2 regions of the Algibacter agarivorans genome follow, and region 2 is predicted to be linked to the other one. Evidence: riboswitches for the same ligand, from Rfam matches in the RefSeq annotation. Region 2 holds a riboswitch; the other holds the start of a gene.
What was found. Region 2 has a riboswitch for S-adenosylmethionine ahead of ABD935_RS10440 (O-acetylhomoserine aminocarboxypropyltransferase/cysteine synthase family protein). Riboswitches for the same ligand answer to the same signal wherever they lie in the genome.
Positions count from the first base shown of each region.

Region 1: linked by a shared signal. The riboswitch ahead of ABD935_RS00800 (hypothetical protein) and the one ahead of ABD935_RS10440 (O-acetylhomoserine aminocarboxypropyltransferase/cysteine synthase family protein) in region 2 are both predicted to bind S-adenosylmethionine.

Region 1 is NZ_BAABJJ010000001.1:168,429-171,625, forward strand. It holds gene ABD935_RS00785 (hypothetical protein) at 1-231, opposite strand, end outside; gene ABD935_RS00790 (helix-turn-helix domain-containing protein) at 701-967, shown strand; gene ABD935_RS00795 (hypothetical protein) at 973-1,881, shown strand; SAM-I-IV-variant riboswitch at 1,934-2,023, shown strand; gene ABD935_RS00800 (hypothetical protein) at 2,078-2,467, shown strand; gene ABD935_RS00805 (hypothetical protein) at 2,440-2,823, opposite strand.
Region 2 is NZ_BAABJJ010000030.1:67,739-70,935, forward strand. It holds gene ABD935_RS10435 (hypothetical protein) at 1-911, shown strand, start outside; SAM riboswitch class I at 998-1,119, shown strand; gene ABD935_RS10440 (O-acetylhomoserine aminocarboxypropyltransferase/cysteine synthase family protein) at 1,284-2,558, shown strand; gene thrA (bifunctional aspartate kinase/homoserine dehydrogenase I) at 2,582-3,197, shown strand, end outside.

The sequences.
Region 1 (3,197 bases), on a different contig from region 2:
TATTTTAAATCCACTTCTAGGATAAATAGTACTTAAAGCATGACCAAATCCAGGCTTCCCAGGAGAGGTGGTTACACTACATTTTCTGTTAATTTCAGAAGTTAAAAATGCGTATTCAAAAACCCTATTAAATTCACCTAAAATTCTAACTCTATCAAGGTTTCCTTGAAGAACAACATCAACTACTCGATTGATTATTTTTTTTATTGTTGTAAAAATATTTGATGCCATATTTGAAAATTAACCTTAAGTGCAGCCAATATACAAAAAGGTGTCAGAAATTAAACATGGGAAAGCGTAAAATAAAATAAAAATATCGTCCAATATTTACAAGTTTTTGTGACCCAAAACTGAAAACCAGAAGAATTAGGCTAAAAAAGCACTTTTTTTTAACCTAAAAAACACCCAAAACAGGTCATTTTTATAGCATGCAATGTTAAAATTAAGTTAAACTCATTTTCATATTAACTAAGACAAAAAACTCATTTTATTAACATATTGATTATGTGATAATTACGTTTTACATTAGCTAATCCAAATTCACATTAACTAATTCAATTTCAGTACTTTAAGACGTGTTTTTTGAGCGTTTTATTGTTTTATCTTTAGAGTATAAGATTTGAGTGCGCATTCAACTTATCCCAAAAGATTCAGGCATATAAAATCCTGAACAAAAGTTGAATTATTAAATACATATAAAATGAAAAGAATACTTTTTGAAGGCTTGTCTTCAGACGAGCTTATAGGACAGCTTTGCTCAAAAATTAGCGAAATAATAGAGAGTTCAAAGCAAACAGACAAACAAGAACCAGAAGCACTTTTAACCAGACAAGAAACAGCTGAAATGCTTAAAATAAGCTTGCCCACTCTAAACAATTGGACAAAGGCAGGTGTATTAACATCTCGATACCTTGGTAGAAGAGTGTACTATAAGAAATCGGAAATTATTACCAATTTAAAAGAGTAAAAATTATGATAGATAATATAAAATTCAGAATAACAGACGCTGACAAATTAAGGTTTGAAAGTGGTATTGAAAATAATGACCTCATAAGCTTAAAATCACCATTCGATAGATTTACAGGAGAAGCTAGTGATTACCCCAAAGTTGGAAAATTGGAGAATCTAGAAATAAGGATTACTCAGAATCAAGCAATCGTTAAGGGCAGTATACATAAATACTATAATCTAATAACAGGAGCTGGAAACCAAAACCATAGCGATTTTAGTTTTAAACAATGTGAGTTTGCTATAAACAATCTTTGTGACACGCTTCAAATAAATAAAGAGGAAACTATAATTACCAATTTAGAATTCGGCTTTAATATTACAGTCAACAAAGACCCTAAGATTTTAATTAATAAACACATACTCATGTATGACCTCAAAGACCATAATAGAAAACTTAACTATAGAGGGAAGGGAAGTTATAAAGAATTTGAAAAAACAGATTATAGTTTAAAGCTCTATGATAAGGGAAAGCAATACTTAGTTATTGATAAAAACCTATTGAGAGTAGAGCTGAAAATTACAGGCTCTAGATACTTACATAAAATGGGCATAATTAACCTCAATCAATTGGGCAATTATGCTTTTAAGAGCTTGTTCAGTGCGTTTTTAAATCACTTCAATAAAATAATGATTGTTGATTCACTTAAAGCACCAGAGGGCGTTAGAGAAGACCAAATATTTTTGTTCAAAAATTGCATCAATCCGAATCATTGGAGCAATATTAAAAGTGAAGAAAAAAAAGAAACCCTCAGAGATTTTATAAAACTAATTAAGAAGTATAACCAGAATAAAATCCATTCTGTTTTAAGAGATGATATCATTAAGAAATATTACCTTCTTATGAATATAAAATCATTACAAAATGAGTAATTATATTAAAATGTCAATTATAAGACATACTACAATTAAGTAAACTATAATCTTATTGCATCAGGAACGCTTTTAGCGTACCAACCTAGCACAAAAGCAAAGGTGGTTTAGAATGCGGACTTCGTCAAAAAAATGACTCTTCCCCTATTCGTGTTCCTGGTGTGATTTTAATTCTACAAAAACTAATAAATCAGTTATGGAAAACAATAATCAAAATGAAATTCTTATAAACTTCAGAAAAGAAACACTCAACTTTAACCTCACAAAAATGGCTAAAGCATTACAAATTTCACCAAACGAACTATTTAATTTTTTTGAGAAAAGAAACACCAACCCTAGAACAATTAAAAAGTTAACTGATAGTCATTTTAATCTCTTAGCTCATTTCATCTTAGAAAGATTAGATGAAATCAATCCAGAAAATCATAAGATTAATAAAACTGAAGCGGAGATTAAAAAAATCAGAAAAGACAAAAGAGCAAAAAAGCGAAAGGGATTAAACCTAAAATCAACCCAAACTAGTATTTATGACAGATTACGAAATTACAAACACACTCCTTATATATTCAAAAATAGAATGAGATAAAATGATTCAATATTAATGGAACCATCTATTTCAGGTAAGTCCTCTAACATGATGGTTTCATCATTAAAAACAACTACAATTCTGTTTTGTGAAAGCTCATTCATAAGTTCTTTTGCAATAAAACTTACTCCATTTTTAAACGACTCTTTTTCAATTGGAAATTTAGGGTAATTAATAAAGCTTAAAGTAACCTTAGTACTTAATAAAATACCGTCTCTTTGTTTTAGCTTTTGTTGCGCTGCTGCTAATTTATTTTTAAGCTCAATTACACTCCAAAACTCTTCAGAATACCCCTTATTAAGTCCTATAGTTATTTCCGCCTTTAAAGTTGGAACAGTTACTTTATTTATGTTCATTTAATATTTTATTTATATGTCCCTGGCGAAGACCCTTACCTCAAACCCAAAAAAAAGCCCGTTTTCACACCATCAAAAAGCCCAATTTTATGCTCATTATGTAGGTATTACATTTTTCCTTTAATGGCTTGTTTTAGCTCCATTCTTTTTTTAATATAAATTATCAAAAATATTAATACCAAAACTGGATATAGAACACAAAAAATGACTGCATTTACCTCGTAGTAGGACATCCCTAATAGATTAGCTAAATTTATTATAAAATCTCCACAGTATACAAATATTTCATTCACTATATCATTCATGGCTATGGTTTTAAAGCTTTAATTCTATAGCCCATTCCTATTGACTTTACCAATAAATAGAACATCAAT
Region 2 (3,197 bases):
AATATGATATTAATGATTTAGGATTCAGAGAAAAATTATGGCTTTATAAAGCACATTTGTGGTATAGCTTTTTAACACAAGATTTTTTGGCTTGCTACAAATATGCTTCTAAGTGGGTAGATTTGTTTTATAAAAACAAAGACATGATTGTTTTAAATCCAGTCTTTTTTTTAAGAGGAAATCATTATTTGTTAGAAGCGTTATTTTATTTAAAGCAGTATGAAAAGTTTAAGGAAGCCTTATTTAAATTTGAAGAAATAACCAAAGAAAAATGGTTCCCTTTTGATGATAATATTGATGGATTAGCCTTCTTGTATATTTACAATAACAAGTTTAATTTACATTTTATTGAAGGTAGTTTTGATGAAGGTTTACCTTTGATTGATGAGGTCTTAGAGCGTTTAAAGAATTATAAAGACCGTATAGACGAGCATCATATTATGGTGTTTTACTACAAGATAGCCAGTATGTATTTTGGTGCAGGCGAAAACAAAAAATGTATTTATTTTTTAGAAAAAATAATCAGCAACAAATCATTACAAATGCGCGAAGATTTGTTGTGTTTTTCTAGAATATTGAACCTTGTAGCGCATTATGAGGCTGGGTTAGATTATAACTTGGATGTTTTAATTAGAAGTACCTATAAGTTTTTGATTAAAATGGAGGACTTATATGAAGTGCAAAAGGAATTCATTAAATTTTTAAGAGGGTTGGGTGATATTTATCCTCACGAAGTAAAAGGTGAATTTATAAAACTTCATAAGAAATTGAAGGAGTTTGAAGATGACCCTTACCAAAGTCGTGCTTTCTTATATTTAGATATTATTTCTTGGTTAGAGTCCAAAATCCAGAATAAACCTATTGGATTGATTATTAGAAAAAAGTTTCAAGATAATATAGCGCGAAAATAAGTTTTTCTGAAATTTTCATCAAAAAATTTGGATATTAACTTTTTCTGAACGAATATTTGCATCACAAAGTTCAAACACGTATTGAAATGTTATCAAGAAAGGCGGAGGGATTAGACCCGTTGAAGCCTTAGCAACCCTTTACTTGTAAAGAAGGTGCTAAATTCTACTTAAACTACTAAATGTATTTAGTGTTTTAGATAGATAACCCAACGAAATTGCTGTATGTAGTTTCTAAAATCTTTTTAACATTTTTCTATAAAGTACGCTTCGAAAGGAGTGATTTATTATTAACCAACAGCCTTTTTTATCTCTCCTTTGGTGAGGTCGGAAATATTGAATATATTTCCAAATAAGGTCTAAAAAATTAGAAAAATGAGTGATCAAAAATTAGCAACAAACGCATTACATGCAGGGCATGACGTAACAGCAAATGGTGGAGCAAGGGCAGTGCCTATTTATCAAACAACATCTTATGTGTTTAATAACTCAGACCATGCAGCAAACCTGTTTTCTTTACAAGAATTAGGGTTTATTTATACAAGATTAAATAATCCAACCAATCAAATTTTACAAGATCGTCTTGCGGCCGTAGAAGGTGGTATAGGAGCCGTGGTATTTGCTTCAGGAACGGCAGCAATATCAACTGGATTACTAACTTTATTAAAATCGGGAGATCACATTGTCGCTTCAAGTAGTTTGTACGGAGGTACTTATAATTTGTTGAGTGTAACTTTACCAAGATTTGGCATTACAACAACATTTGTAGATGCTTCAAACCCTGATAATTTCAAGGATGCGGTGCAAGATAATACTAGAGCGTTCTTTGTAGAATCTTTAGGGAATCCTAAACTAGACGTTTTAGATTTAGAAGCGATTGCTGAACATTCCAAAGCAGCAGAAGTGCCTTTTATTGTTGATAATACAGTAGCAACTCCAGTATTATTAAACCCAATTAAGCATGGCGCAAACATTGTAATACACTCATTAACCAAATATATTGGCGGACAAGGAACATCTCTTGGTGGTGCTATTATAGACGCAGGAACGTTTAACTGGGCAAACGGAAAATTTCCTGAATTTACTGAGCCATCAGCAGGGTATCACGGATTAAAATATCATGAAGTTTTAGGAGCGGCATCTTATACTTTTAAATTGATTTTAGAAGGATTAAGAGATTTTGGTGGCGCTATAAGTCCAACAAACGCATTTAATATCATTCAAGGTTTAGAAACGTTGCCAGTTAGAATCAAGCAACATAGTGAAAATGCATTAGAAATAGCTAAATGGTTAGAAGCGCAAGACGAAATAGCTTGGGTAAACTATCCTGGTTTAGAAAGTAGTAAATACAAAGCTTTAGCGGATAAGTATTTACCTAAAGGACAAAGTGGTATCGTAACTTTTGGTCATAAAGGTGGTTTTGATGCGGCTAAAAAAATAGCTGATAATACCAAGTTGTTTTCGTTGTTGGCAAATATTGGTGATACAAAATCTCTAATTATCCACCCCGGAAGTACAACGCATCAGCAGTTGGACGAAGCAGAACAAGAATCGGCAGGTGTATCTGGTGATTTAATTCGTTTGTCTGTTGGTATTGAAGATATTGACGATTTAAAAGCAGATTTAAAAGCGGCTTTTGAAACGATATAATTAAATATAAACAAAAACAACAATTGAAGCATCCATTGCAACATATTAACATTGAATATTTTACTACACAAAGTAAAGTGTCTGTCCCTGAAATTAAGTTAAGCTATCAGGTTTTTGGTAAATCGCTAGGAAGTGCGCCTATTGTTTTGGTAAACCATGCTCTTACAGGTAATAGTAATGTTGCAGGAAAAGATGGTTGGTGGGAAGATTTGGTAGGCAACAACAAAGTAATTGATACTAAGCTTTATACTGTTTTAGCTTTCAATATCCCAGGTAATGGTTTTGATGGATTTGTAATTGATAACTACAAAGATTTTGTTGCTAGAGATATTGCCAATTTGTTTTTAATTGGTTTAAAAGCCTTAAAAATAGAAAAGTTATTTGCTGCTATTGGAGGCTCATTAGGTGGAGGCATTGCATGGGAAATGGCCGTTTTAAAACCAGATTTTACAGCCCATTTAATAGTGGTTGCAACCGACTGGAAATCTACCGATTGGTTGATTGCCAATTGTCAAATTCAAGAGCAGTTTTTATTAAATTCTAAGCATCCAGTACATGATGCCAGAATGCACGCTATGTTATGTTACAGAACACCAGAATCTTTTAAAGAGCGTTTTCAGCGTTCTAAAAATGAGGATT